DNA from 3 places in the Streptomyces sp. NPDC045968 genome. Region 1 is predicted to be linked to each of the others. Evidence: riboswitches for the same ligand, from Rfam matches in the RefSeq annotation. Region 1 holds a riboswitch; each other region holds the start of a gene.
What was found. Region 1 has a riboswitch for cyclic di-AMP ahead of AC07FA_RS08110 (M23 family metallopeptidase). Riboswitches for the same ligand answer to the same signal wherever they lie in the genome.
Positions count from the first base shown of each region.

Region 1 (9,910 bases):
CGCTGTACGACGGAGTCCGAGGTCGCGGCGCTCGTCGACGCACTCGCGCCGGACGGCCTGCACATCGAGCGCTGGCTGCCGAAGGCGTCGCAGCGCGGCCGGGCCGCCGACCTGCGGGTCGTGGTGGTGGCGGGCCGGGCGACGCACGCGGTCGTACGGACCAGCCGCTCCCCCATGACCAACCTCCATCTCGGCGGCGAGCGCGGCGACCTCGACGCGGTCAGGGCCGCGGTCGAGGCCGCCGGCGGCAGCTGGGCCGACGCCCTGGCCGTGTGCGAGCGGGCCGCCGCCTGCTTCCCCGACACGCTGTGCGTGGGCGTCGATCTGCTGCCCGCCACCGGCTGGCGGCGCTTCGCCGTGTGCGAGGTCAACGCCTTCGGTGATCTGCTGCCCCGCCTGACCGGTCTGCCCGGCAGCGGCGCCGAGAACCTGGACACCTATGCGGCGCAGGTCGCCGCCGTACCGAACCGGACGAGGAACCACCGTGCCGACGCTGCCCACTGACCCCGACCCGTACCGGGCGGGAGCCGAACCCGACATGAGCCGGATCGTGGGCAGCCACGATCTGCTGCTCGTGACCCTGGACACCCTGCGCCACGATGTCGCGGCGGAGCTGGCGGCGGCCGGGCGCATCCCCAACCTGGCCCGCCACCTGCCCGGCGGCGTCTGGGAGAAGCGGCATGCGCCGGGCAGCTTCACCTACGCCTCCCACCAGGCGATGTTCGCCGGATTCCTTCCGACGCCCGCCGCCCCAGGCCCTCATCCTCGGCTGTTCGCGGCGCGCTTCGCGGGCAGTGAGACCACGGCGGACGGCACCTTCGTCTTCGACACCCCCGATCTGGTCTCCGGACTCGCCGGTGCCGGCTACCGCACGGTGTGCATCGGGGGCGTCGGGTTCTTCAACAAGCGGGGGCCCCTGGGCTCGGTTCTTCCGGACCTGTTCCAGGAGAGCCACTGGGAGCCCGCCTTCGGCGTCGCCTCCCCCACCTCGTTCGAGGAGCAGGTGGCCCGGGCCGAGCAGGTGGTCGCGGAACTCCCCGAAGAACAGCGGCTGTTCCTCTTCGTCAACGTGGCCGCCCTCCACCAGCCCAACTGGTTCCACCGGGACGGCGCCACGCCCGACGCGGGTGACTCCCGGGACACCCACGCCGCCGCCCTGGAGTACGTCGACCGTCACATCGGCCGGCTCTTCGCCGCGGCGAGCAGCCGCCGCCGGTGTTTCGCCATCGTCTGCTCGGACCACGGCACGGCCTACGGCGACGACGGATACACCGGTCACCGCCTCGGTCACGAAGCCGTCTGGACCGTGCCCTACGCCCATTTCCTCCTCGATCCGGGGGCCGCCCGATGACCGTCACCACTCCCGCCGTCAGGCCGTACCAGAATTACGTCTACGCCTATCCGCACAAGACGGCGTACCGCCCGCTGGACGAACACCCCGCCGGGCGGCCCCTGCTGAGCGAGCTGTGGGCGGCGGAGCGCAAGGACGCGCTCTCCCTGTACATCCACATACCGTTCTGCGAGGTGCGCTGCGGTTTCTGCAATCTGTTCACCAGGATCGGCGCGCCGGAGGAGCTGACGACGCGCTACCTCGACGCGCTGGACCGCCAGGCCACCGCCGTCCGCGACGCGCTGGGCGACGAGGGGCCGGTGCGTTTCGCCGCCGCGGCGTTCGGTGGGGGTACTCCCACCTATCTGACCGCGGGCGAGCTGGAGCGGCTCTGCGACATCGCCGAGAAGCGGATGGGCGCCGACCTGCGGTCCGTCCCGCTGTCGGTGGAGACCTCGCCCTCCACGGCGACGGCGGACCGGCTGGCGGTCCTCGCCGACCGGGGGGCCACCCGCGTGAGCATCGGGGTACAGAGCTTCGTGGACGCCGAGGCCCGCGCCGCGGTCCGCCCGCAGCGCCGGGCCGATGTGGAGGCGGCCCTCGGCCGCATCCGCGAGGCGCGCATCCCGGTCCTCAACATCGATCTCATCTACGGCATCGACGGCCAGACCGAGGACACCTGGCGCGCTTCACTGGACTCCGCGCTGGCCTGGCGCCCCGAGGAGCTGTATCTCTATCCGCTGTACGTACGCCCGCTGACGGGCCTGGACCGTCTCGGCGCGGGAACACCGCCCGGGACCGAGGCCGCGGCGGACGCCGTCTGGGACGCACAGCGGCTGCGTCTCTACCGGGCGGGGCGCGACCATCTCCTCACCGAGGGCTACGAGCAGGTGTCGATGCGGATGTTCCGCCGCGCCGACGCCCCGCACGAGGGCCCCGACGACCACGCCTGCCAGACCGACGGGATGATCGGTCTCGGCTGCGGCGCCCGTTCGTACACCTCGTCCCTACACTACTCCTTCGGCTACGCGGTGGAGATGCGGGAGATCCGGGGCATCATCGACGGCTTCACGACGACGGAGGACTTCTCCCGGGCCGAGGTGGGGCGGTATGCCGACGGTGACGAGGCGCGCCGGCGCCATCTGCTGCAGTCCCTCCTCCAGGCGGAGGGCATGGAGCGCGTGGAGTACCGCGCACGGTTCGGCACGGACCCGTACGAGGACTTCCCCGTGGAGCTGGACCGCTTCGCGGCGCGCGGCTGGCTGGACGGGGCGGCGGGCCGCGGCAGGCTGCGCCTCTCCCCGGAGGGTCTGGCCCACTCGGACGCCCTGGGTCCGGAGCTGTTCTCCCCCGCCGTACGGGCCGCGATGGCCGCGTACGAGACGAAGTGAGCCCCGCCATGGACCTGACGATCCTCTACCGGGGGCCGCTGGCCTCCTGCGACTACGCCTGTCCGTACTGCCCGTTCGCCAAGCGGCGCGACACTCCCGAGCAACTGCGCGCCGACCGCGCCGCCCTGGAGCGCTTCACCGCGTGGGCGGCGGCACAGACGGGCGACCGCCTGTCGGTGCTGTTCACACCGTGGGGGGAGGGACTGGTCCGGTCCTGGTACCGCCGCGCACTGGTCGAGCTCTCGCGGCTGCCGCACATCGGCCGGGTCGCCATCCAGACCAACCTCAGCTGCCGCACCGGCTGGCTGGCGGACGCCGACCTCGGCAAGGTGGCCCTGTGGTGCACGTACCACCCGGGCCAGACTCCGTACGACCGGTTCCTCGGCACCTGCCGCGACCTCGCTGAACTGGGTGTCCGGCACAGCGTCGGCATCGTCGGACTCGACGATCACCTCGACGAGGCGCGGCGGCTGCGGGCCGCGCTGCCCGACGAGGTCTATCTCTGGGTCAACGCCGCCGAGGGGCACACCTATACGGACGAGGAGGCGGACCACTGGACGGCTCTGGACCCCCTGTTCCCGTACAGCCGGCACCCCCACACCTCGGCCGGGCTGCCCTGCCGGACCGGTGAGTCGGTCATCTCCGTGGACGGCGAGGGCACGGTGCGCCGGTGCCATTTCGTCCGTGCGGAGCTCGGCAACCTCTACGACGGGAGCTACCGCCGGGCCCTGGGCCCGCGCGGCTGTCCCCTCGCCGTCTGCGACTGCCATATCGGCTATGTGCACCTGGAGACGCTGCCGTTGTACGACGTCTTCGCGGGCGGCGTGCTGGAGCGGATACCGGCCCGGCGCGCTCTCACCGGGCCGGAGCGGGTTCTAGAGCGGCAGTAGATCCGGGCGCTTGGCCTCGACGTGGTCCCCGGAGGATTCGCCGCGCAGCCGCCGTCCGATCCACGGGACCAGATGCTCACGGGCCCAGTGGATGTCGTCGCGCCGGACGTCGAGCGGGCGGCGCAGGGCCTGCGGCGGCCATGCCTGGTCGGGGTCGGCCGGCACGTCGATGCCGAGCACCTGGGCGGCACGGAGCGCGACCCTGGTGTGTCCCTCGGGCGAGAGGTGCAGCCGGTCGTCGTCCCAGGCCCGGCGGTCCTGCACGGACCGAAGCGACCACAGGTCGAGGACCGGGCAGTCGTAGCGGTCGGCGATGGAGCGCACATGGGCGGTGTACGTGGCGATCTTGCCCCGGAGGTGCCGCAGCACCGGCATGTGGCGGGGGTCGAAACCGGTGGTGACCATGACGGTGCCGACCGCGCCGGTCAGGTCGGCGACGGCGCGCTCGACGCGCTCGGCCACGTCGTCGGGGTCGCTCCCCGGCCGGATGATGTCGTTGCCGCCCGCGCAGAAGGTCACGAGGTCGGGTGCCAGCTTCTTGGCCCGCGGCACCTGTTCCTCGACGATCTGGTCGAGGAGCCGTCCGCGTACGGCGAGGTTGGCGTAACGGAAACCGCCGTGCCGTGATGCGAGCGAGCCCGTCCCGTCGTCGGGGACCGGAAGCTGATCCGCCAGCAGCACCGCGAAACGGTCCGCCCAGCCGACGAAGGTCCCGCCGGGGCCGGGATCTCCGACGCCCTCGGTGAAGCTGTCGCCAATCGCCGCGTACGACCCTATGACGCTGTTGACGCCGATGACGTTCTGGAGACCGCGCTGATTGAGTTTCGAATCGTCTGCCACAAGCGCTCATCCTGCACCTGCGAATGTGACCTACGCGACCGTAATAAGGGGTTGACGGGTGGTGAGATAGACCACCCGGTCAGTTTTTGGTAAAGCCGGAATAAGTGGTGGCCCCGGTCGCACCGGTGAGAACGCGAAGAAGGGCGGCGCGCCGCCGCGCACCGCCCTTCTTCACCGCTGCTCGTCTCAGATGGAGACGCCGTGCTGACGCAGGTACGAGATCGGGTCGACGTCCGAGCCGTAGCTCGGGCCGGTGCGGACCTCGAAGTGGAGGTGCGGACCACTGGAGTTGCCGGTGGAACCGGAGAGGCCGATCTGCTGGCCGCCGGTGACGGTGTCGCCGACCGACACGTTCAGCGAGGTCTGGTGGGCGTACTGGGAGTACATGCCGTCCTCGTGCTTGATGACGACCTCGTTGCCGTACGAACCGCTCCAGCCGGCCGAGACCACGGTGCCGGGACCGATGGCCCGGACGCTGGTGCCGGACGCGGCCTGGAAGTCCGCGCCGGTGTGGTAGCCACTGGACCACATGGAGCCGGAGGCGCGGTACGGCGTGGTGACGGTGGCGTTCTCCACGGGGGTCGTCCAGCCGGAGCTGTTGCTCTCCGAGGCGCCGGTGTCCGTGGAGGTGGCCGACTCGGCGGCGGAGGAGGCCGAGTTGGAGGACGTCTCCGCCTTCGGAGCCGCGGCCTTCGACGGGGCGGCCTTCGGGGCGGCGGCCTTGGGAGCGGCAGCCTTCGGGGCGGCGGCCTTCGACGGGGCGGCCTCGGCGGAGCCGGACGCCTTGGCGCCGAGGGTGAGTTCGGTGCCGGGGAAGATCAGGCTCGGGTTCTCGCCGACGGCCTCGCGGTTGTCCTCGTACAGCTTCTGCCAGCCACCCTTGATCTTCTGCTCGGCGGCGATCTTCGACAGATAGTCGCCGGAGACGACGGAGTAGGTCTTCGGGGCGGCCTTGGACACCGCGGCGGGGGCGGTGTGCGCCGCGGCGACCGAGGCGGCGGCGGGCTTGGTGACGGGCGCGGCCTGCTCCGCGGCGTGCGCACCGGTGGCGCCGATCAGCGGAAGGGCGAGGACGGCGCCGCCGGTCCCGGCGGCGAAGATGCCACGGGTGATCGGGCTGGACTTCGTACGACGGTGCTTACCCTTTGCGGGCATGGGGCATTCCTCTCCGGCGCCTACGAGGTGAGCTGTCGGGTTCGGGCTGGAGATGCCCGGTCGCGCTGGCGCGACTTCACCCCGAGCCGTTCCGGATTCCTCCGGACCGGCGGCTTACCTGGGTCCCCCGCTCCTGCCACGCGTGAGTGGGTGCGGATTCCGGGCGGCGGCAGGATTAGGCGGTCCGTCCGGATTGACGGTGACCGTAAGCGAGCAGGGACGGCCGGAACAAGCCATGCCCGACGCACCGGAATGCACGATTCAATTCCGGCGCGGATTTCCCGTCACACTCCGTGGATTACGGATCTTGGCATTCCGTACGGTGCGCGGAATACCCGTCGGCCGGGCCGCCACACACCGTCACGGATATGATCCCGCTCACCCGTCGACCGCCATCTCCCCCATAAGCAGGGCATGTTCCTCTAAATACGCCAATACGGACATGCCTCGATCACGGAATTCGACGGAGCCTCAGCACCCTCGCGTCGAGATCACCCCGGAGCCCGCTCGGCTCTCCTGATGCCCGACGTCCACATCGCCCCCAGATTCGAACAGTTCCGCACATCATCGACCGCGTAAGCCCGATGGGCTACGGCGCCGCACGGAACGGCGGCCTCCGGGGCAAGATGATTGCCTGAGGAATCAATGTCGTATCGTCACGACCGTGCCCTCGTCGGCGAGCAGCGCCGACGCCAGACACTCCAGGAGTCACCGTGACGCAGCAGCTGCCGCAGGTCCCCCCGACGCACACGGAGCTCACCGGTGTGCGCAACTTCCGTGACGTCGGGGGCCTGCCGACCACGGACGGCCGCCGGGTGCGGTTCGGGCGGCTCTACCGCAGTGGTCACCTGGCGCACGCCACCGAGCAGGACGTGGCGTTCCTCGACGGGCTCGGGCTGCACACGATCTTCGACTTCCGCAACGCGGCCGACCGCAAGCTCGACGGCCACGACGTGGAGCTGACGGGCGTGCGCAACGTCAGCATCCCGCTCTCCGACCCGGCCGACGGTGCCGAGTTCTGGCGGCTGGTCCGCGATGGCAACATCCAGCAGCTGCGCTCGATCCTCGCGGACGGCAAGGGGGCGGACCGCATGATCGCCTCGTACCGCGCGATCATCAAGGAGCGCACCGGAGAGCACAGCCGGGTGCTGCACGCCCTGGCCGAGGACAGCGTCCCCGCCCTGATGCACTGCGCCGCGGGCAAGGACCGCGCGGGGCTGTCCATAGCCGTGTCGCTGCTCGCCGTCGGCGTGGAGCGCGAGGCGATCGAGGCGGACTACCTGATGTCCAACGACGCCCACCGCCGGTACAAGGTGCAGCGCAGCGACACCTCCGCGGTCGGTATGTCCGACGAGGTCATGGAGCTCCTCAACCCGCTCTTCGGCGCGCGCGCCGACTATCTGGCGGCCGCCTTCAGCACGATCGAGGAGACCTGGGGCGGCACCGAGCGCTACCTCACCGAGGGGCTGAAGCTCTCCCCCGAGACCCGTGACCGGCTGCGGGAACGCCTCACCGAGGCGGCGTGACCACCCGTCGGCCTCAGCCCTTGCCCGCCACCTCGAACAGCAGGTAGAGGAAGGCCGCGAAGACGTGTCCAGCGACCAGGTAGGCGACCAGCCTGATCACGACACCACGCGGGAACTTCCGCTCCTGTGTTTCGTAGTTCTTCCGGGACCGCGGGCTGAGTGGATCGTAGTGCTCTGAATCGGACATGACAGTCCTTCCTTCGGTGTCAGGGGTCAGCGGCGGTGGAGTCCGCTGCCCAGACAGAGTTCGGCCGCCGGGCTCTGCAGCAGTGTGTGGACGAAGAGGAGCTCCGCGCCGCCGCCGTCGGCGGCGGCGATCCGGTGCGGGGTGAGCGAGTCGAAGTGCGCGCTGTCCCCGGGTCCGAGGTCGTGCACGGTCTCACCGAGGACGACCCTCAGCCGCCCCTCCAGCACGTACAGCCACTCCTCGCCGGGGTGGACGCGCACCAGGTCGCCCTGTGCGCCGTACGGCACCCGGACGCGGAGCGCCTGCATGGCCCGGCCGGAAGCGCCGGCCTGCCGGTACATCCAGCCGTCGGCCTCGGCGCCCGTGAACGGGCCGCCCCGGACGATCGCGTCACGTTGGGCCGGCGCCTCCCCCAGAAGCTCGGAAACCGTCGTACCGTAGACGCGGGCCAGACCCAGCAGCATGGGCAGCGAGGGCTGTCGGCGGCCGGTTTCCAGCCGCGAGAGATGGGCGGGTGAGAGTCCCGCCCGCTGGGCGGCGGTCTCCAGGGTGAGGCCTCGGCCATGGCGCAGGTCACGCAGGCGCGGAGCGACCCCGGGCAGTTCGTCGGCCGCCCCTTCGTCAGGAGGATTCATGACTCCATTGGGCCAGGATCCTTCCTCTGAGGCAAACTTTTTGCCTCAGAGGCACATCCTGCGGATCAGCGGTTGCCGACCGCCTGTTTCACCAGGGTTCTGCCGAAGTCCCACATCAGCCCGCCCCCGCCGTGCGCGTCGTCCATCACCGCGGTGAAGGCGCTCACGAACCGGTCCACCTCCGGCTCACCGATGACCAGCGGGGGAATCAGCTTGATCACCTCCAGATGATCCCCGGACACCTGCGTGAGGATCCGGTGCTTCTGCAGCAGCGGCACCACGACCATCTGCGCGAAGAGGCCTTTGCGGGCCGCCTGGAGCATGGTCCAGCGGCTGCGGAGCTTCAGTGAGGACGGCCGGCCGAATTCGATGCCGATCATCAGGCCGCGGCCGCGCACCTCGTGCAGCAGCTCGTAGCGGTCGACGAGCGCGGCCAGCCGCTCACGCAGCAGATCGCCCGTACGGCGGGCGTTCGCCACCGTCTCCTCGTCCTCCATCACCGCGAGTACGGCGAGACCCGCCGCCATGGCCTGCGCGTTGGAACCGAAGCTCGCCGAGTGGACGAGGACCCGGTCCATGGACGAGTAGACACGTTTGAAGATCCAGTCCTTGCCGAGCGTCGCCCCGACCGGCACATAGCCGCCGGAGAGCGCCTTGGCGACACAGACCAGGTCGGGCTCGACACCGTCCTCGTGCTGGTACGCGTAGAAGTCGCCGGTCCTGCCGAGGCCCGTCTGCACCTCGTCCACGATGAGCAGCGCCTTGTGCCGGTGCAGCAGCTCCTGAGCGGCGCGCAGGAAGCCGGGCGGCGCGGCGTGCACTCCCTTGCCCTGGATTGGCTCGACGACGAGCGCCGCGACGTCGCCGCGCTTCAGCTCGCGCCGCAGGGCGTCCAGGTCACCGAGCTCGATCGCGGTGTCCGGCAGGAGGGGGGCGAACCCGTCGCGGAAGCCGGCCTCCCCGTTGACCGAGAGGGAGCCGGTCGTCAGCCCGTGGAAGGCGTGCGCGCAGTACAGAATCCTGGGCTTCCCGGTGGCGTACCGGGCGAACTTCAGTGCCGTCTCGACGGCCTCCGTACCGCTGTTGCCAAAGAACACCCGGTCCAGATGCGGACTGTGGGTGAGCAGCCTCTCGGCCAGCAGTCCGGGGAGCGGCTGGCAGTCGAACCGGGTGAGGTCGGCCAGCGAGGCGTCGAGGACGTCGTGCAGCGCCTTGCGTACGACAGGGTGGTGCCGGCCGAGTCCCATCACCCCGAATCCGGCGAGCATGTCGAGGTAGTCGTTGCCTTCCGCGTCCCAGAAGTAGGCGCCCTCGGCCCGTTCGTAGACCTTGTCGAAGCCGATCGTGCGGAGCATGCGCGGCAGCTGGTGGTTGAGGTGTCTGGTGTGCAGCTCGTAACGCTCTCCCCCGCGTTCGGCGAGGAGCCGCGTCAGATCGAAGCCCTTGGGCCTGTCGTCCTTCATGCCCCGCCCTCCTTCAGCAGCGGCTGCTGCGCCTTCGCGCGCCCGGCCGCGAGGGCGGCGCCGATCCGGCCGGCGATCTCCACCGGCGTGAGTCCGATGTCGGCGAGCACCTCGCTCCGTTTGGCGTGGGCGAGGAACTCCTCGGGAATGCCGAACGTCCGCAGCGGTACGTCGACTCCGGCGTCGCGCATCGCCTGTCCCACCGCCCAACCGACGCCTCCGCTACGGCTGTTGTCCTCGACGACGGCGACCAGCCGGTGGCCGGCGGCGAGCGGGGCCAGCTGCTCGTCGACCGGCTTCACCCAGCGCGGGTCGACGACCGTGCAGCGGATACCGGCGCCGGCGAGCAGGTCGGCGGCCTGGAGGCAGACCTGTGCCAGCGCGCCGACCGACACCAGAAGCACGTCGGGATCGTCGGCGCGGTGCAGGAGGTCCATGGCGCCGATCCGTCCGACGCCCGGAACCGGCTCCCCCACCGACTCCTTGGGGAAGC
Region 1 is NZ_JBWKLF010000002.1:549,396-559,305, forward strand. It holds gene AC07FA_RS08085 (STM4014 family protein) at 1-504, shown strand, start outside; gene AC07FA_RS08090 (STM4013/SEN3800 family hydrolase) at 539-1,351, shown strand; gene AC07FA_RS08095 (STM4012 family radical SAM protein) at 1,348-2,721, shown strand; gene AC07FA_RS08100 (STM4011 family radical SAM protein) at 2,730-3,611, shown strand; gene AC07FA_RS08105 (SGNH/GDSL hydrolase family protein) at 3,597-4,451, opposite strand; gene AC07FA_RS08110 (M23 family metallopeptidase) at 4,638-5,606, opposite strand; cyclic di-AMP (ydaO/yuaA leader) riboswitch at 5,611-5,769, opposite strand; gene AC07FA_RS08115 (tyrosine-protein phosphatase) at 6,320-7,132, shown strand; gene AC07FA_RS08120 (DUF6126 family protein) at 7,146-7,319, opposite strand; gene AC07FA_RS08125 (helix-turn-helix domain-containing protein) at 7,346-7,954, opposite strand; gene AC07FA_RS08130 (aspartate aminotransferase family protein) at 8,020-9,417, opposite strand; gene dxs (1-deoxy-D-xylulose-5-phosphate synthase) at 9,414-9,910, opposite strand, start outside.

Region 2 (9,910 bases), on a different contig from region 1:
GGGCGCCCCGGGGACCCCGGTCTGGAACGAGCTGGTGACCCGGGAGACAGCGACGGTCGGCAAGTTCTACCAGGCGGTCTTCGGCTTCGAGGCGGAGGCGGTCGTCTCCGCCGACTTCGACTACCAGACGCTCCATGTGGACGGCCGCCCCGTGGCCTCGCTGCACGGCGTGGGGCACGCGCTGCCGCGCGACCGGGGACCGCACTGGATGACCCACTTCGAGGTCGCCGACACCGACGAGGCCGCGGCCCGGGTGGTCGAGCTCGGCGGACACGTCCTCCAGCCGCCGAGGGAAGGCGCGACGGGCCGGCTGGCGACCGTCTCGGACCCGGAGGGCGCGGTCTTCACGATCGTACGGTCGACCGCTCGCTGAGCGAGCGGGACCGCCGGGTCAGCTGCCGGACGTGACCGGGAGGACATCCGGGGACAGCGCGCCCGCGTGGGCAGCGGCCGACGTCATACGGCGGCGGTGGTGGCGGCGGCAGAGGACCTCGTAACCGATCTCCTCCGCCGGGCGGTTGACGTCACCGACGACCACCTGGGCACCCTCGACGACCATCTCCCCGCCCACCGTACGGGCGTTGTGGGTGGCGCGGGCTCCGCACCAGCACAGGGCCTCGACCTGAAGGGCCTCTATCCGGTCGGCGAGCTCGATCAGCCGCTGGGAACCGGGGAAGAGCTTGGTGCGGAAGTCCGTGGTGATCCCGAAGGCGAACACGTCCATGTCGAGCTCGTCCACGACCCGGGCGAGCTGGTCGATCTGCTCGGGGGCGAGGAACTGGGCCTCGTCGACGATCACGTAGTCCGCCTTGCCGCCCTTGGAGAGCTGGGCGACGAGATACGCGTACAGGTCCATGCCCTCCGGCGCCTCGACCGCCTCCGTCACCAGGCCGAGCCGGGAGGACAGTTTGCCCTCCCCCGCCCGGTCGTCACGGGTGAAGATCACGCCCTGCAGCCCCCTCGCATCGCGGTTGTGGGCGATCTGGAGCGCCAGCGTGCTCTTTCCGCAGTCCATCGTTCCGGAGAAGAACACAAGCTCGGGCATGAGGGGTTGAGCACCTTTCGGGCGGGCGTGAAGCGGGGGGGGGAGGGGGACGAGGGGGCTACGAACGCACTTCGAGCAGCGGGACGAGCTGTTCGGCGGGGGTCATCGAGCCGTGCATACCGACCATCGCCGACTCGTGCGGTTCCTGGACGGAGGCGGTGATCACCACGTCGTCGTGGGCGGCCGCCACCACGTCGCCGATCCGGCCGTACACCCGCTCGTCGATCCGGGGGCCGAACCAGCCTGCCGCGATGGCCTCGTCCCGGCTCGCCACCCAGAACTGCTCGCCGAGGACTTCCCGCCAGACGGTCAGCACATCGGCCTGGGCGCCGGGGACCGCGTACACGTGGCGGGCCCGGCCCTCGCCGCCGAGCAGGGCGACTCCCGCGCGCAGCTCCCAGTCCTCGTCGAAATCGATCCGGGACTGCTCGTCGAAGGGGATGTCGATCATGCCGTGGTCGGCCGTGATGTACAGCGCGGAGCGGGGCGGGAGCTGTTCCGCCAGGCGCCGGGCGAGACCGTCGACGTACATCAGCTGGCCGCGCCAGGCGTCGGAGTCGATGCCGAAGCGGTGCCCCTTGCCGTCGACCTCGCTGTAGTACGTGTAGACGAGGGAGCGGTCACCGGCGGCCAGCCGTTCGGCGGCGACGTCCATCCGGTCCTCGCCGGAGAGCCGGCCGAGGAAGGAGCCGCCGCTGAGCGCGACCTTGGTGAGCGGGGTCTGCTCGAAGGTGGGGGCGGACACCTGCGCGGTGCGCACACCCGCCGCGTCGGCGAGCTTGAAGACGGTGGGGTTCGGCTGCCAGACCTTCGGCTCGGTCCAGGGGCGCCAGCGGAGCTGGTTCATCAGCTCGCCGGTCTCCGGATTACGGACCGTGTAGCCGGGAAGGCCGTGCTCCCCGGGCGGGAGCCCCGTACCGACCGAGGCGAGGGAGGTCGCCGTGGTGGACGGGAAGCCGGCCGTGAGCGGGCGGCCCGTACCACCGCGCGAGGAGGGCAGCAGCGAGTACAGGAACGGCGCCTCGTCGGGGTGGGCCTTGATCTGCTCCCAGCCGAGCCCGTCGATCAGGAACACGCAGTTCCGGTCGGCGGGGGCGAGCTCGGGGATCGTGGCCTCGAACCCGGGGACGCCCTGGCCGGCGACGAGCGTCGGCAGCAGGTCGGAGAGTGACCCGCTCCCGTACTCGGGGACCGGGGCGGTGTCGAGAGGAAGCAGAACAGGGTCCTGCCACGCGGGCTGCACCATCAGCGGCCGGTCGCCGCGGTCGCGGCCGTGGCCTCGGAGAGCGCCTGGGCGAAGGCGAGCGTCTCGCGCACGGTCTCCGGGCCGTCACCGGCCTCGCTGACCCGCAGGCTCAGGTCGTCGGCGGTGGAGCTGCCGGTGTAGCCGTGGTCGGCCTCGCAGTTGGGGTCGCCGCAGGCGGCGGGCTCCAGGTCGATACGGGAGACGGCGCCCCAGCCGATGGTGAGGACGACCTCGCGGGGCAGGGTTCCCGGCACGTACTTCTCCGGGTTGGCCACGACACGGCTGAGCACGACGGAGGAGATCCGGTCGAGCTTGACCGACTCGGTCGAGGTGGTGGCGAACGGAGTGGGTGAATCCGCGTCCGCGGTCTGCTCGTCGGTGTGGCTGACGATGAAACGGTTGTCCGTCAGGACCAGCACCGTGACATGGCGGCGCACCTCGTTGGAGTCGAAGGTGGTCTCCTGGTGCACCACGTACGAAGCGACCGGCTCCCCGCCGACGGCGGCCTCCACCGCCTCGGCCACGAGGGCCGGGTAGTAGCCGCTGCGCTCGATCGCCGCGCGCAGCCCCTGGGTCGTCGTACCGGTCTTTGCCATAGGGACCATCCTACGGGGGCCCGGTGGCTGCCGGGCACGCCGTGCGGCAGGTACGGCGGCCGGACCTCGGGACGGATCGGTGAGCGGCGGAGGCGGGCGCGGAGGTCCTCAGCGCCTGCGGGGCCCGGGTTCCTCAGTAGCTGGGGAGGTGGCGGGGGCCGAGGTCGCCGCGGACGGGGGGCGGGGCGAGCCGGACGCTCGCTCCGAGGACGGTCAGCCCCTGGGTGGCGACGACCACGGGTTCGAGGGCGACGGAGACCACCTCCGGGTGGTCGTCGACCAGCCGCGACACCCGCAGCAGCAGCTCTTCGAGCGCCTGGGTGTCGACGGGTGCGGAACCCCGCCAGCCGAAGAGCACCGGGGCCGCCTTGATGGATCTGATCAGCTCGGCGGCGTCCCGGTCGGTGGCCGGGACCAGCCGGTGTGCGGTGTCGCCGAGGAGTTCGGAGGGGGCGCCCGCGAGACCGAAGGAGAGCACCGCGCCCGCCGCCGCGTCGATCGAGGCGCGGACGACGGTGTCCACTCCACGCGGTGCCATGGCCTGCACGACCGGCTGGAGCTCGGCCGGTCTGCCGAGGAGCTCGGTCAGATCGCCGTACGCCCGCCGCAGCTCGCTCTCGTTGGCGAGGTCGAGCCGTACGCCTCCGAGGTCGGCGCGGTGGCGCAGGTGGGGGGCGGTGGTCTTGAGCGCCACGGGGTAGCCGAGCCGCGCGGCGGCGGCGACCGCTGCCTCCGGGTGGGGTGCGGGGAGGGTGGGCCGGACGGTGATGCCGTAGGACCCCAGCAGTTCGCGGGCCTCGTCGTGCGTGAGCGGCCGGCCCCGCGGGTCGGGGTCGGGGCCGAGCAGTCCGCCGATCAGGCGGGCCGCCCCTGCCTCGTCGATGGTGTCGTCGAAGTCGGGCACCTTGCCGGGGACGGCCGCCTGGCGGCGCCACTGCGCGTACCTCACCGCTTCGGCGAGCGCGCGGACGGCCCGTTCGGCGGCCGGGTAGGCGGGGATGCGCCCGACGCGGGCCGGTGCGCTCGTGGCGGCTTCCGGTGCGGACTCACCGGGGGGCGGCGAGAGGGTGGTGTCCCGCGCGGACCCGCCGGAGGGCGGCGCGAGGGCGGTGTCCCGCGCGGGAGCCTGCGTCCGGGCCCCGGCGCGGGCGGTGGCGACCGTGCCGGCGGCCGCGGCCAGGGCCTCCGCCAGGCCGCCGATCTCCACGTGGACCACCGCGACGGGCTTGGCGGGACCGGTGGCCGCCGCTTCGCGCAGGGCGGCGGCCAGGACCTCGCCGTCCCCCGTCTCCGCCTCGCCGTTCTCCCCCACCCAGGGGATCGCGGTCACGATCACGGCGTCGCAGGTCTGGTCGCCGAGCGCCTCGGCCAGCGCGTCCCGGAAGTCCTGCGGACTCGCCGCGGTGGTCAGGTCGCGGGGCGGACGCGGGCGCAGTCCCTCCGCGAGACAGGCGTCGTACGTGAGCAGGCCCAGCGACTCCGAGTTCCCGAGGATCGCGACCCGGGGCCCGGCCGGGAGCGGCTGTCCGGCGAGGAGCAGGCCCGCGTCGACCATCTCGGTCACCGTGTCCACGCGGATCACGCCCGCCTGGCGCATCAGCGCGGAGACCGTCGCGTCGGGAATCCGGCTGACCGGCACGGCGTGGCCGGGCGGGTTGGAACCACTGTGCCGCGCGCCCTTCACCACCACGACGGGCTTCACGGCCCCGGTCCGCCGTGCGAGGCGGGTGAACTTGCGCGGATTGCCCAGCGATTCGAGGTAGAGGAGGGCGACATCGGTCTCCTGGTCCTCGTACCAGTACTGGAGGAAGTCGTTGCCGGAGACATCGGCCCGGTTGCCCGCCGAGATGAACGTGGACAGGCCGGCGCCGCGCCGGTGGAGCCCGGAGAGCAGCGCGATCCCGATCGCGCCCGACTGGGTGAAGAGCCCGATGCGGCCGTGGGCGGGCGACTCGGGGGCGAGAGAGGCGTTCAGCCGGACGGCTTCGGAGGTGTTGATGACGCCGAAGGCGTTCGGGCCGATGATCCGCATGCCGTACGAGCGGGCCTGGCGCACGAGTTCGCGCTGCCGCTCGCGCCCTTCGGCGCCCTGTTCGGCGTATCCGGCGGAGAGGACGACCAGTCCCCGTACGCCGTGCTCACCGCAGTCGGCGACCGCCTCGGGCACCCGGTCGGCGGGCACGGCGAGGACCGCGAGGTCGACCCGCTCGTCGATCTCGCCGACGGACCGGTGCGCGGGGACGCCGTCGATCTCGGTCAGGCCGGTGTCGAAGGCCCGGTTCACGGCGTACGTACGCCCGGTGTAGCCGGAACCGAGGAGGTTGCGCAGCACGGTACGGCCGACCCCGCCGGGGGTGCGGCCGGTGCCGACGACGGCGACGGAACCGGGGGCGAGGAGGCGCTGCACCGACCGCGACTCGGCGCGCTGTTCGCGGCCGCGCTGGACGGCGAGGGACTCGGCGGTGGGTTCGAGGTCGAGGGTGAGGTGGACGGCGCCGTCCTCGAAGCTGCGCTGCTGGGTGTAGCCGGCGTCGCGGAACACCTTGATCATCTTGTTGTTGGCGGGCAGCACCTCGGCGGCGAAGCGGCGGATGCCCCGCTCGCGGGCGACCGCGGCGATGTGTTCGAGGAGCGCGGAGGCCACCCCGCGGCCCTGGTGGGCGTCCTGGACGAGGAAGGCGACCTCGGCCTCGTCGGCGGGGGCGGTGGCGGGCCGGCCCCGTTCGTCGATGCGGTCGTAGCGCACGGTGGCGATGAACTCGCCGCCGGTCGTGACGGCGAGACCGACCCGGTCGACGTAGTCGTGATGGGTGAAGCGGTGCACGTCCTTGGCGGAGAGCCGCGGGTACGGGGCGAAGAAGCGGTAGTACTTCGACTCGTCGGAGACCTGCTCGTAGAAGCTGACCAGCCGCTCGGCGTCGTCGGTCGTGATCGGCCTGATGCGCGCGGTGCCACCGTCGCGGAGCACCACGTCCGCTTCCCAGTGGTCGGGGTACGCGTGATGCGGACTCTGCTCCGGCGTGGGCTGCATGGGCAAAGCCTACGGCTGACACACCGGTCGCGGAGGGATCGGGGCCGGGGCAGTCTGAGGGTGCTCGACCGGCCGCAGCGGCCGGGCCCGGGACCGGGCACAGCAGTGCGCACTGCATGAGAGACTGGTCTAGACAACCATTGATTCGTGAAGGGCAGAACCATGGCTGAGCGCCGCGTCAACGTCGGTTGGGCCGAGGGCCTGCACGCCCGCCCCGCTTCCATCTTCGTCCGTGCCGCCACGGCCTCCGGCGTCCCCGTGACGATCGCCAAGGCCGACGGCAACCCGGTGAACGCCGCGTCGATGCTCGCGGTGCTCGGCCTGGGCGCCACCGGTGGCGAGGAGATCGTGCTCGCGTCCGAGGCGGACAACGCCGAAGCCGCCCTGGACCGCCTGGCCAAGCTGGTCGCCGAGGGGCTCGAGGAGCTTCCGGAGACGGTCTGATTCCGGCTGGATCCGACCGGAATCAATTCTGCGACGGAGTCGCGGCATCCCTGAACGGGTGCCGCGACTTCTTCGTTTCCGGAAAGGCGCCGACGGGCTCGAATTCGGGCAGCACAAAGAAAGTCCTGCGAAATTACCTTCTTTGTATACGGCGCAATTGTTAATGACGGACGCCCGCGGTGTTTACGGCATGTTGCGAAGTGCTCACCCGGGCCGGGACCGGGCCGCGCCCCGGGCGGTCCGGGCGGCGCAGCCGGTGAGCGGCGATCGCACGCTCGGCGTGCTGGACGGCCAGCGCCCTGGCCCGGTCCGCGTCACCGCGCGCGACGGCGTCCACGATCGCCCCGTGCTCGGCCCAGGACTCCGCGGGGCGTACCGGCTGCTCGACCGCGTACATCCAGGCGATCTTGTGCCGGAGCTGGGTGAGGAGCGCGATGAGGCCGGGGCTGCCCGACGCCTGGGCGAGCGTCTCGTGGAACCAGCCGCCCAGGGAGCGCAGATCCTCGCCCTCACCCCGCCGCACCCGCTCCTGACCCAGCCTGACCAGGCCACGCAGCACCTTGAGGTGGGCCTCCGTACGCCGCTGCGCGGCCCGCGCGGCGCCGAGCGGTTCCAGCAGCATCCGGACCTCCAGGAGATCGGCGGCCTCCTGCTCGGTGGGCTCGGCCACGCACGCGCCCGCATGCCTGCGCGTGACGACGAACCCCTCGGACTCCAGCGTGCGCAGGGCCTCGCGCACCGGGACGCGCGAGACCCCGTAACGACGCGCGAGCAACTCCTCGGTGAGGCGGCTGCCGCGATCGAAGACACCGGAGACGATGTCGTCACGGATTGCCGTGCATACCGAATGCGCGGGAATGCGCATGTCCGAACCTCCGCCTTAATCCCCGCGAAACGCGGCCGATCGACGCCTGTTCTGCGACTCTATTGCAATGAGCGCGAATTTCCGATGGCAGAGCGGAATCAAGGGATATCTTCTGGCCACGGAAGGCTTCGGCGGACGGACTCCGGGCGATATGCCGAAGGCCCCGGCGGGGAGCCGGGGCCTTCGGGAAGCGCTGGTGCGGCGCGTGGGTCAGACGTTCAGCCCGTGCGCGCGCAGGTACGCGACGGGGTCCATGTCGGAGCCGTACTCGGGGGTGGTCCGGGCCTCGAAGTGGAGGTGCGGTCCGGTGGAGTTGCCGGTCGAGCCGGAGATACCTATCTGCTGCCCGGAGGTGACGCTCTGGCCGACGGAGACGCCGATCGAGGAGAGGTGTCCGTACTGGGTGTACGTGCCGTCCGTCATCCGGAGCACGATGTTGTTGCCGTAGGCCCCGCCCCAGCCCGCCTCGACGACCGTACCGGCGCCGACGGCGACGACGGAGGAGCCGGACGCGGCGTGGAAGTCGACACCGGAGTGGCTGCCGGAGGACCAGAGGGAGCCGCTGGACTTGTAACCGGTGGTCACGTAGGAACCGGCCACCGGAAGGTGGAACGAGGTCAGCCGCTTGCGCTCGGCCGCGCGGGCGGCACGCGCCTCGGCCTCGCGGGCCTCCTCGGCACGCGCCTGCGCCTTGCGCTTGGCCTCGGCCTTCGCCTTCGCTTCCGCCTTGGCGGCGGCAGCAGCCCTGGCCTTCGCCTTGGCTGCGGCCTCGGCCTGCTGCTCCTGGGCCTTCGCCTGGGCGGCTATCTGGTCGGCGAGGGTGCCGTCGATGGCGACGGCCTGGATCAGGCCGGTGTCGCTGATGACGCGGGCCTCGTCCGCGGCGAGGGCCGGCGAGGCCATCCCGCCGATGACGCCTGTGGTGGCCAGAGCCGCGATGCCGGCGACCTGGGCGCTCTTGCGCGTCAGACGGCTCGGGGCACGGTGCTTCCCGGTGGCACGGGTGAACGCCATGGAGGGGCTGATCCTTTCCTTCCTTCTCGCCTACCGGGTTAGCTGACGGGTTCGGAGCAGGAAGGTCTCCTACGGGCCCCTGCACCGCCGAGGAGGCGCAGACGTCCGATTCACCCCAGGGACTTCGTGGGTCCCCGGCTCCCCAGGCTCGCGCCTGACGGGGACTCGGCGATGGCTGCCCGGCGCCACGGATGCGGCATACATGACGGACAGCCGAGCCGACGCTAAACGGGGCCACTTTCAATCACCAAACGGACAGGCGGTTTTGTAGTACATCCCACAGGGCAGACAGGAAACCTCCCCACCAAAGCGGACAAAAGGAAGGGACCCCGACGGGCAGTTGCCCATCGAGGTCCCCTTTGTTCACTTTTGCGAGTACGGCAGTGAGCCGGCCGGCCGTCAGCCGCTGACGACCGACACCTCGCCGATTCCCAGGGCGCGGACGGGGTCCGCGATCTGGGAGGCGTCGCCGACGAGCACCGTGACCAGCCGGTCCACCGGGAACGCGTTGACCACGGCGGCCGTCGCCTCGACCGTCCCCGTCTCGGCCAGGCGCGCGTACAGCTGAGCCTGGTAGTCGTCCGGGAGGTGCTGCTCGACCTGGTCGGCGAGGGTGCCCGCCACGGACGCCGCCGTCTCGAACTTCAGCGGGGCGACACCCACGAGGTTCTGCACGGCCGTCTCGCGCTCGGCGTCGGTCAGCCCCTCGGCAGCCAGCGTCCGCAGGACCTTCCAGAGGTCGTCCAGCGCCGGTCCCGTGGACTCCGTGTCCACCGAGCCGCTGATGGCGAGCATCGCCGCTCCGGTGCGCCCGGACGAGGAACCGGGTGCCGTCGAGCGCAGCACCTGCCCGAAGGCGCGGACGCCGTAGGTGTAGCCCTTCTCCTCGCGCAGGACCCGGTCCAGCCGCGAGGTGAGGGTGCCGCCCAGGCAGTACGTGCCGAGGACCTGGGCCGGCCAGACGCTGTCGTGCCGGTCGGCGCCGATGCGGCCGATCAGCAGCTGCGTCTGGACCGCGCCCGGGCGGTCCACGATCACCACGCGGCCCCGGTCGTCCGCCGTGATCGGCGGGACGGGGCGGGGCTCGGCGGTGTTGCCCGACCAGTCACCGACCGTGTCGGCGAGCAGCGCGTCCACGTCGACCCCGGTGAGGTCGCCGACGACGACCGCGGTGGCGGTGGACGGACGGATGTGCGCGTCGTAGAAGGCGCGCACGGCAGCGGCGTCGATCCGCTTCACCGTCTCCTCGGTGCCCTGGCGCGGACGCGACATCCGCGCGGTGGCGGGGAAGAGCTCCTTGGAGAGCTGCTTGGCCGCCCGGCGGGCGGGGTTGGCCTGCTCGTGCGGGATCTCGTCGAGGCGGTTGCCCACCAGACGCTCGATCTCGCTCTCGGAGAAGGCGGGTGCCCGCAGCGCTTCGGCGACCAGCCCGAGCGCCTTGGCCAGCCGGGAGACCGGGACCTCCAGGGAGACCCGGACGCCGGGGTGGTCGGCGTGCGCGTCGAGAGTCGCGCCGCACCGCTCGAGCTCGGCAGCGAACTCCTCGGCGGAGTGCTTGTCCGTGCCCTCGGACAGGGCGCGCGCCATGATCGTGGCCACGCCGTCGAGGCCCTCGGGCTCAGCGTCCAGCGGCGCGTCCAGGAAGATCTCCACCGCGACCACCTGCTGG
Region 2 is NZ_JBWKLF010000006.1:359,275-369,184, forward strand. It holds gene AC07FA_RS19925 (VOC family protein) at 1-373, shown strand, start outside; gene AC07FA_RS19930 (thymidine kinase) at 392-1,045, opposite strand; gene AC07FA_RS19935 (alkaline phosphatase family protein) at 1,104-2,291, opposite strand; gene AC07FA_RS19940 (DUF5998 family protein) at 2,291-2,887, opposite strand; gene AC07FA_RS19945 (bifunctional acetate--CoA ligase family protein/GNAT family N-acetyltransferase) at 3,021-5,918, opposite strand; gene AC07FA_RS19950 (HPr family phosphocarrier protein) at 6,081-6,362, shown strand; gene AC07FA_RS19955 (GntR family transcriptional regulator) at 6,523-7,227, opposite strand; gene AC07FA_RS19960 (M23 family metallopeptidase) at 7,438-8,241, opposite strand; cyclic di-AMP (ydaO/yuaA leader) riboswitch at 8,255-8,422, opposite strand; gene AC07FA_RS19965 (M16 family metallopeptidase) at 8,641-9,910, opposite strand, start outside.
Region 2: linked by a shared signal. The riboswitch ahead of AC07FA_RS19960 (M23 family metallopeptidase) and the one ahead of AC07FA_RS08110 (M23 family metallopeptidase) in region 1 are both predicted to bind cyclic di-AMP.

Region 3 (9,910 bases), on a different contig from region 1:
CGGGCGGAGACGCGCGTTCGATCGGGTGACCCGGCCCGCAGGACAACATGACCTGCCGGTGAGGGGGCTAGTCATGCGTGTATGAGCCTTGAATTCCGACGAAAAACCACTGTCTCCCCGCGCGCCCGCCGCCTCCGTATCACCGGTGCCCTGTGCGCCGCCGTCGTCGCCTCCGCGCTGGTCGCGGGATGCGGGCAGGACAGTGGTGACCAGACAGGGGCGGCTACATCGGAGGCCGCCAAGGTCATCCCGAAGCAGACGACCTCCCCGTCCGCGAGTCCTTCCGGCAGCCCGAAGCTGACCGAGGACCAGACCGAGCGCAAGGAGCTCCTCGCAACCACCAAGGTCACCTACGACAAGGCGGCCAAGGTCGCGGTCGGGGCCGTACCGGGCAGCAAGCTGGTCGAGCTCGACCTCGAGGGCCTGGACGACGACACCGACCGGCGTACCGACGCGAGCGAGAGCGCCTCGCCGACCGGTAGCGCGAGCCCCGGTGGCACGGCCAGTCCCAGCGGCAGCCCCAGCCCCGGCGGCAGTGCCTCGCCGAGCGGCAGCCCCAGCCCGAGCGGCAGCGGCACCGGTCCCCGGTGGGTCGCCGAGGTCGTCGAGACGGATGGAGCCGCGCACACCATCCGTATCGACGCGATCTCCGGCAAGGTGATCGAGTCGTCGCCGGACACCGATCAGGACGCGGCCGACAAGACCGAGATGGCCGACTGGATCGCCAGGGCCAAGCAGACGCCCGAGCAGGCGGCCAAGGTGGCGACGGCCAAGAAGAAGGGAACGGTCACCTCCATCGGCCTGGACACCAACGACGACGACACCCTGGTGTGGGCGGTCGACGTGGTGGCCAAGGACTGGAACAAGACCGAATTCGAGGTCGACGCGGCCAGCGGCACGATCGTCCGCGAGGAGACCGACCGCGACTGACGCCGGGCGGCGCAGTCCCTGCGTGGTGGTGGCGGGCCGGCCCCGGCTCGTCACCACCCTCACGCCGGAGGAACCCTGGCCCCGTGACGGGTGTCAGGGGAGCAGCACGTCCGCGCCCAGCGGCCGTTCGTAGGCGAGCCCCGGCTGCCCCTCGAGCACGGTCTCTCCCGTGCGTACGAATCCCGTGCGGGCCAGTACCGCCTGTGAGCCGGCGTTGTCCGGCGTGGTCGCGGCCCGCAGTGTGGTGAGGCCGTACTGCGTGGCGGCCAGGACGCATATCCGGCGGACGGCGGTCGTGGCCAGGCCTTGGCCGGCGGCCTTCTCGGCGATCCGGTATCCGAGCTCGGCGGAACCGTCCGCCACGTCCACCAGGTTCACCCGGCCCAGCACCTCGCCCCCGTCGCCCACCAGCACATGGAAATAGCAGAGCCCCTCGGCCTGTTCGGCCAGGAGGCTGCTGTGGCGTGCGTCGAAGTGTGCGAAGTACTCGTCGCCGCGGTCCGGAACCGAGGCGGCGAAGTAGGCCCGGTTCTCCTGCTCGAACGCGAGCAGGGCGGCGGCGTGGTCGTGGCGCAGGAGCTGGATTTCGGGCATGGACGTGAGTCTTCCACGGTCGGCGCGTACGCGGAACTGCCGGGTGGCGAGGGCCTGTCGGACCCTCGCCACCCGGCAGTCGTGAACCGTGACCGTTCGCCAGGGGATCAGTAGGCGCCGAAGACGTTGTCGATGGAGCCGTACTTGTCGGCGGCGTAGTTGCACGCGGCGGTGATGTTGGCGACCGGGTCGAAGCTGTCCATCGACGTACCGGGCACGTGGTAGGCCTGGAACGTCGGGTCGATGACCTGGAGGAGGCCCTTGGACGGGATGCCCGCGGCGGCGTTCGAGTCCCAGTTGTTGACGACCTGCGGGTTGCCCGAGGACTCGCGCATGATGTTGCGGTGGATGCCCTCGTAGGTGCCGGGGATGCCGTGCTCGGCCATGACGGCCAGCGATTCCTTGATCCAGCCGTCGAGGTCGTTCGTGTAGGTCGCGGGCTGCGCGGCGGGGGCGGCGGTCTTCACGACCGGCGTGGTCGACCGCTCGGAGCGGTCGGCGCGCTCGCTGCCGGCGGACGCACGCTCGTAGGAGGAACCGGAAGCCTTGGCTTCGGACTTGGCGCCAAGCGTCAGCTTGAGGCCCGGGCGAATGAGCCCAGGATTCTTGCCGATGGCCTTCTTGTTGTCCTTGTACAGCTTCTTCCAGCCGCCATTCACGGAATGCGTCTCGGCGATCTTGTGCAGAGTATCGCCCTTGACGACGGAATAGCTGGTGATCCCGGTCTTCTGCGCGGTGATTGCCTTGGCGGGGGCGGCCACTGACTTTTCGGCGGCGACCGATTGGGCCGGTGCCGCGGACGCGGTGGTGGCGCCGATCACCGGAAGGGCGAGGACGGCTCCGCCTGCGGTCACGGCGACGAGACCGCGGGTCAGGGGGCTGGACTTGGTACGGCGGTGCTTACCCATCGTGGGCATGGCGAATTCCTCTCCGTCGCCTACGAGGTGAGCTGTCGGGTTCAGGCTGGAGATGCCTGGCCGCAGGTGCATGCGACTTAACCCCGAGCCGTTCCGCATAACGGATCGGCGACTTACCTGGGTCCCCCGCTCCTGCCGGGCGTGAGTGGTCTGGGTTCCCGGACGGCGGCAGGATTCGGCGTTCCATCCGGATTGAGGGTGACCGTAGGCGAGAAAAGCCGAAGGGGACAAGCCCTGAATTCCTGATCACAATTCATTTGCAAGATCGATGAACTGGATCGCCGGTGAATTCACCCGAACCGCGGAGTCAACTCTCTTCCCGCAGAAGGGATGCGGGGCACACGTCAGGAACCTGCCAATCCCGGACGTGACGCTGGCCACTGAGTCCGAAAAGGGTGATTTGCGTGAAGGGGGAGTGGTCGCGGTTCGGGCGAAAAGAATGCATTGGGCTATAGAAGGTTATTGCTGTGAAAAGTCCGTATTGGCATCATTTTTAGCCTTGCGTACGAGCCTGGTCGTGCGGGGTGGGCCGGAACGTCCCTCCGTACATCGGCAGAGGGATCCGGTGGCCGTAACGCGCGAGCTGGTCCCACGGCCGGTTGAGGCCGGCGGAACCGTATGTTCGGACACGGGTCACGGTGTCGAGATCCAGGACGTCGACCAGGACCTCCTCGCCCGCCCCGGCCTGCTGGCGCACGATTCCCTCGGGATCGACGATCGCGCTGGCGCCGACGCCGGCCGGGTCGGCCGCGTTGAGACTGACGACGTAGAGCTGGTTGGTCCAGGCGTTGGCACGCGCGCAGACCAGTTCCATCTCCCGGTCCCGTGTCGTGGTGAGGGTGGGCTGGAGGATGACCTCGGCGCCGAGCCAGGCCAGCTGCCTGGCGGTCTCCGGGAACGAGCCGTCGTAGCAGATGGCGAGCCCCGCGCGGCCGATGCCGGGCAGGTCGAAGACGACGAACTCGTTTCCCGGGCTTGCCTGTTCGTAGGGCTGCCACGGAAAGATCTTGCGGTACCGGGCCACGATCTCGCCCGCCGGGGAGACCGCGAGCGCGGTGTTGTACGTGTGCCCGTCGTCGGCGCGCTCGTAGAGACTGCCCGGCACCAGCCACAGGCCGGTCTCACGGGCCAGGGCGCAGACGAGGTCGGTGAGCGGGCCCGGGACCGGTACGGCGGCCTCCCGCATCCAGTCCGCGCGTGCCTGGAGCAGCGGTGCCTCCGCGGCGAGCATCAGCTCGGGCACGACGACGAGCTGCACATGGGGAAACGTGTCGCGCACCGCGCGGACGCGGTCGGCGAAGCGGTCCCAGGTGGCGCGCAGGTCGTGCGGCACGGGAGTGGTCTGTACGGCGGCGATGGCGAGGGTGCGCATGAGTGGTCAGTCCTCCGTGAGGGACAGGGTGGCGACGGACGTACGGCCGTCGCGGAAGAAGGGGGCGTGCCGGGAGCGGATGAGGAGCATCACGGCGGCCCCGAGGACGAGGGAGCCGACGCCGAGCAGGAAGACACCGCCGACTCCGCCCAGCGACGTGTAGCCGTAGGCGGGGTCGAACATGTCGTACGAGCTGCGCACGAACGCCGCCAGCATCATCAGGCCGCCGGCGACGGGCATGACTCCCTTGACCAGCAGGTCACGCGGAGAGCGCCGCAGATGTCCGCGGAAGTACCAGGCGCAGGCGAATCCTGTGACGCCGTAGTAGAAGGCGATCAGCAGCCCCACCGAGAGGACGGCGTCGCCGAGGAAGTCGGCCGAGACCAGCGTGAGGAGGGACAGCGTCACGGCCGCCGCGGCGCCGAAGAACACCGTGCCGAACGCCGGTGTCCGGAACCGGGGGTGTATGCGGCCGAAGGCGGCGGGCAGGGCGCCGTGCGCGCTCATCGACAGGGTGGCGCGCGGGGTGGAGACGGTGCACGTCAGCAGGGCGCCCACGGCCGAGACGCCGATGGCGAGTTGTACGACCTTGGCCAGGGTGTCACCGAGCACCGCGGGCGCCAGGCCGGTCAGGACGTCGGCGGCGGTCTCCTCGTTCCCCAGTCCGAGCCCCGAGCTTCCGGTGCCGGCGAAGGAGACCGCGGCGAAGGCGGTGAACAGATAGGTGACGACGAGGATCAGAGTGGACGTCACGGCGGCCCTGCCGGGCGTGCGCGCGCTGTCGACCGTTTCCTCGTTGAAGGTGATCAGCGCGTCCCAGCCCCAGTAGATGAAGAGGCACAGCAGGACCGCCTCCGAGAACGAGGCGAAACTGTCGAAGCCGAAGGGGTTGAGCCAGCTCAGGGACGGGGTGGCCGCGCCTTCGCGGGCGAACGCGGTGACGCCGAACGCGAGGAGCGCGACGAGCTGGAGTCCCAGCATCGCGTACTGGACGTACGCGGCGAGCTGGACGCCCCGGTAGGCGACCGCGACCGCCACGGCGAGCAGCAGAACGGCGACGGCTGTGACGACCGGGGTGCTCCCCGAGGCCGCGTCGAGGCCCAGGAAGCCGAGGAGGGCGGTGGCGCCGACCTGGGCGAGCGCGGTCATCGCGATGACGGTGGCGACCAGGACCGTCCAGCCGCCGGCGAGCCAGCCGAAGGCCGGGCCGAACACCCGCGTGTTCCATACGAAGGTGGTTCCGCAGTCCGGCATCTCCCGGTTCAGCTCCCGGAAGGCGAACGCGGTGAGCAGGATCGGTATGAAGCCGAGGAGCAGGGCGGCCGGGGCGAGGTCGCCGACCACCAGGGTCACCAGACCCAGCGTGACGGCGATGCTGTACGCGGGCGCCACGGAGGCGAGTCCGAGGGCGACCGTGGCGACCAGACCCACGGAATCGCCCCGCAGGCCCTTCGCGGTGAGGGGTGGCGCGGGTGAGGGCTCGGGCTCGGCCCCGATGGCGTCTGTGGTCATGGCTGCCTTCCAGCAAGAGGCGGCCCTGGGCCACCTCGATTCGTTAAACGCTGATTTAACGAAATGCGTCTGGCGCGGTCAAGAGCTGGAACGGTATCTTTTTGATCGTCTTCAGTGAATGAGCGGGAGTGGGCACGATGGCACGGCACAAGGACCAGGAAGCGCGGCGGGCCCAGCTGGGCGAGGCGGCCGGACGGGCGCTGCTGAACCGGGGCCTCGAAGGGCTGCGGCTGCGGGACGTGGCCGAGGAGGCGGGCGTCACGCCCGCGGCGGTCCTCTACTACTACGACGACCTCGACGCCCTGATGTACGAGACCTTCCAGCAGGCCATCGAGCGGTTCTGCCGGGACCGCGACACTGCGGCCGAGCAGCACACGGACGCGCGGGAGCGGCTGCGCACCTGTATCGCGTCAGGCGTGGCAGCCGGCCCGCAGGACCGGCTGCCACGGCTTCTCTTCGAGTACTGGCCCCGCACGCTGCGCGACCCGAAGGCGGCAGCCCTCGACAGCGTCCTCACGGAACGCCAGATCGGGGTCTACCAGGGGATCCTGGTGCTCGGTGAGTCCCAGGGCCACTTCGCGCTGACGGACACCGCGCGCATGACCGCCTCGAACTTCGTGGCGATGGAGGACGGCTACCAGATGGACGTGCTCGCCGGCCGCCGCTCGCGGCCCGAGGTCATCACCGCGCTGCACTCCTATGCGCGGGCGGCCACGGGGTGCGTTCTGGAGCGCTGAGGGGCATCCGCCCCCCACGGTGCTAGCCGGGTACTTCCGTGCGCTCCCACCATTCGTAGACGGGCAACTGGCCCTCCGGCGTCGCCGCCTGACGGCTCGTCGCCTTGAAGTGCTCGTACCCACCGCGGAACGGGATCTTGACGTCGAGCCCGGGGCCGGCGACGGAAACGATCCGCTCGGGAAGATCGTCGGGGCCGCCTTCGAGGACTGCTTTCGTTACGTTGGCCATGGGGAAAGTCTGCCCGGAGAGCTGCCCCGCCCCTCCGTGACGCGCCGACGGCACGGCATCACAGGGGAGGCGAGGGGCAGGCCCTGACGGCTCAGGTCCGCGCGTGCGTCGTGATGTCGGCGGCGAACTCGGCGATGACGGCCGGGGTGACGGTCGGCCGGCACTGACCGAGGGCGGCGAGATAGTCGTCGGTGTCCGCGCCGGCCTCGGGGACGTCGCGTTCGAAGGCGGCCTGGGCGGCGGTCCGGGCCGCGTGCTCGATGTCGGCCGGGGTGAACAGCTCGCTCGCCGCGACCAGCGCGTCCACGTCGACGTCGTCCCGCCGGGCCGAATGGCGCGACCAGATCGCCGCCCGGGCCGCCTCGTCCGGGGTGCCGATCGGGACCAGGTAGTCGAAGCGTCCCGGACGGAGGAAGGCCGGGTCCAGCGAGCGGATGGAGTTCGTGGCGCAGACCAGCAGCCGCTCGTCCCGCTCGCGGAAGCCGGGGATGAGTTTGAGCAGTTCATTGGTGACGCCGTGCATGCCGGGCTCCGGGCGCTCCCCGCGTACGGGAGCTATCTCCTCGACCTCGTCGATGAAGACCAGCACCCGTTCCAGCTCCGCGATCCGGGCGAAGGCCGTGCGCAGCGCGGCGGCGAGATTGCCCTCGTCGGCCAGCCGGGACGGCAGCAGCTCGACGAAAGGCCAGCCGAGGCGGGAGGCGATGGCCCGCGCGAACGTGGTCTTTCCGGTCCCCGGCGGGCCGAACAGGGTGATGGCGCGCGGCGGGACGACGCCGTGCCGGGCCGCACGCTCGGGCTCGGCCAGCGGCATCACGACACGGCGCTCGATGAGGCTCTTCTCCGCCTCCATGCCGGCCACCTTGTCCCACAGATCGCCGGACAGCACCCGGCCGCCCAGCTCCTCCAGGAGGTCGGCCGGGGTGCCCGTCGCCGGTTCGGCCTTCTCGAAGTAGGCGACGGCGGGCCGCCGCGTGTATCCGGCCTTCCGCAGCCCCTCGCCGAGCTGTTCCTCCTCCGCCAGCACATAGGCGATGCGCCGCACCCGCGCCTCGATCAGCCGGCGTTCGAGCTCCACCAGCAGCGCACTGGCCAGACCCCGGCCGCGCCAGGCGGGTTCGATGGCGATCCGCATCACCCACGCCCGGCCACCCGACACATGGGCCAGTGCCGCGCCGATGGGCCGGCCGCGGTGCACGGCGACGACCGCCGGCTGGCGGGACGTCAGTGCGCTGATGCACTCGGCGAGCGAGAAGACGGACTCCTGGCCGAGGTCCGCGGTCGTATCGATGAGATGGACGACCGCCGCCAGATCGTCCTCGCGATAGTCATGGATGAGCCAGTTCACGTGCCGCTCCTCGCCTCGGGGTGGTTCCGGAGACGCTAGAGCCCCGGCGGCGGGCCGTCGTGCGCCGCCGAGGACAACATCACGGCCCCAGTCGTACGAAAGGGAAGCGGTACGAGCGGTGGATTACGGGTACGGGGGCCCGCTGCGCGGTGCCTCACGACAGACCACGGGCCTCCTTGAACCGGGTGAGCCCCTCCGCCAGGTCCACGAGGGGCTCCGGGTAGTCGTACCGGGCACGGTCGGGCCCGCGCAGTTTCCACGGCTCGTGCACCGCGCTGCCCTCGATGCCGCTCAGCTCGGGCACCCAGCGGCGTACGTACGCCCCATCGGGGTCGTACCGCTTGCCCTGAAGCACGGGGTTGAGCACGCGATTGGGGCGGCTGTCCGTACCCGTACCCGCCACCCACTGCCAGTTGAGCTGGTTGTTGGCGACATCGCCGTCCACGAGCAGGTCCAGGAAGTGCCGGGCGCCGATGCGCCAGTCGACGTAGAGGGTCTTGGCCAGGTAACTCGCGGTGAGCAGGCGTCCGCGGTTGTGCATCCATCCCTCGTGGCGCAGTTGGCGCATCGCGGCGTCCACGACCGGACAGCCGGTCCGGCCCTCCTTCCACGCCGCGATCTCGTCGGCCGCCGACCGCTCGGTGCGCCACCGGTCCCGACGCGTCCGGTAGTCGGCGTGCGCGGCCGCCGGACGCGCGGCCAGGACCTGATGGTGGAAGTCGCGCCAGCACAACTGCCGCACGAAGGCGTCGGCGCCCGGCCCGCCCGCCGCGCGGGCCCGGCGGATCAGCTCGACGGGGGAGAGGGTCCCGAAGTGCAGGTCGGGGGAGAGCCGCGAGGTGGCGTCGCCCGCCAGGTCGTCATGGCGGTCCTCGTACTCCGCGATCCCATGGCGGCACCACGCGGAGAGCCGCTTGCGCGCCTCGGTCTCGCCGCCCCGGGCCAGCCCCTCTGCGACACCCGGCACAGCCGAACGCGAGGGGACGGCATCCGAACCGGGCCCGGGCGGCACGCGTACCGCGCGCGGGGCCGGGAACGCCTCTCGCACGGGCTCACCCGACCACCGCCGGAAGTACGGCGTGAACACCGCGAAGTGGTCGGAACCCCGGCCCGCCGGGGTCACCGCGCCCGGGGCGACGGCGGTGACCACGGCGTCATGGACGTGCAGCCGACGGCCCTGCGACTCCAGAGCGGTGCGCAGTCGCTCCTCCCGCAGGTGCGCGTACGCGGTCACACCTGCGGCCATGTACACGTCGTGGGCCGCCACCTCGTCGGCGACGCGGCACACTTCCTCGGCCGGCCGGCCCGAGCGGATCACCAGACGTCCGCCGCGGTCACGGAGACCGGCGTCGAGATCACCGAGACAGTCGGCGAGGAAGGCGCGCCGGTTGGGCACCCCGAAACCCACGTCCGCGATGTGCTCGTCGAGGACGAACAGCGGGACCACCTCGTCCGCCGCCGCGAGGGCCGCGTGCAGGGGCGGATTGTCGTGCAGCCGCAGATTGGAGGTGAACAGGACGACTGCGACGGTCATGATGGCACCCCTGGGAGGAGTCGAAGCGGAACGCTGACACCTTCCGCCCTGACGCTCTCCTCGGCCGCGGGGTTCAGTCGAGTGCCGGGGATTTCACCCGTCCGGGTGTGGTGTCCCTGGTGGCCGCGAGCGCGATGTTGCGCGCCATGCCGCCGAAGACGACGGCGTGGAACGGGGAGACGCTCCACCAGTAGGCGTGGCCCAGCAGCCCGTGCGGATGGAAGAGCGCCCGCTGCCGGTATCGGACCCGTCCGTCGGCGTCGCTCTCGCAGTACATCTCCAGCCAGGCCTTGCCCGGCAGGCGCATCTCCGCGCGCAGCCGCAGCAGGTGCCCGGGTTCGATCTCCTCGACCCGCCAGAAATCCAGCGAGTCCCCGACCCTGAGCCGTTCGGCGTCCCGCCTGCCCCGGCGCAGCCCCACACCGCCGACCAGCCGGTCGAGCCGGCCCCGTACGGCCCAGGCCAGGGGGAACGAGTACCAGCCGTGTTCGCCGCCGACCCCCTCGATGACGCGCCAGAGCGCCTCGGGCGTGGCGTCCACGTAGCGCTCCCGCACATCGCTGTAGAGGCTCCCGCCCGCCCAGCCGGGGTCGGTGGGCAGCGGATCACTGGGGATGCCCGGGACCGAGGCCGAGGACCAGCGGGTCGTCACCCTGGCCTCGCGGATCCTCTGGAGCGCGAGGGAGAGCGCGGTGGCGAACGGAAAGGGCTGCCCGGGACCGTCGGGGACGTACCGG
Region 3 is NZ_JBWKLF010000005.1:207,356-217,265, forward strand. It holds gene AC07FA_RS16680 (PepSY domain-containing protein) at 82-930, shown strand; gene AC07FA_RS16685 (GNAT family N-acetyltransferase) at 1,024-1,524, opposite strand; gene AC07FA_RS16690 (transglycosylase SLT domain-containing protein) at 1,632-2,441, opposite strand; cyclic di-AMP (ydaO/yuaA leader) riboswitch at 2,444-2,599, opposite strand; gene AC07FA_RS16695 (carbon-nitrogen hydrolase family protein) at 2,935-3,813, opposite strand; gene AC07FA_RS16700 (APC family permease) at 3,820-5,325, opposite strand; gene AC07FA_RS16705 (TetR/AcrR family transcriptional regulator) at 5,463-6,062, shown strand; gene AC07FA_RS16710 (DUF5988 family protein) at 6,085-6,291, opposite strand; gene AC07FA_RS16715 (ATP-binding protein) at 6,383-7,639, opposite strand; gene AC07FA_RS16720 (cryptochrome/photolyase family protein) at 7,794-9,173, opposite strand; gene AC07FA_RS16725 (SDR family oxidoreductase) at 9,247-9,910, opposite strand, start outside.
Region 3: linked by a shared signal. The riboswitch ahead of AC07FA_RS16690 (transglycosylase SLT domain-containing protein) and the one ahead of AC07FA_RS08110 (M23 family metallopeptidase) in region 1 are both predicted to bind cyclic di-AMP.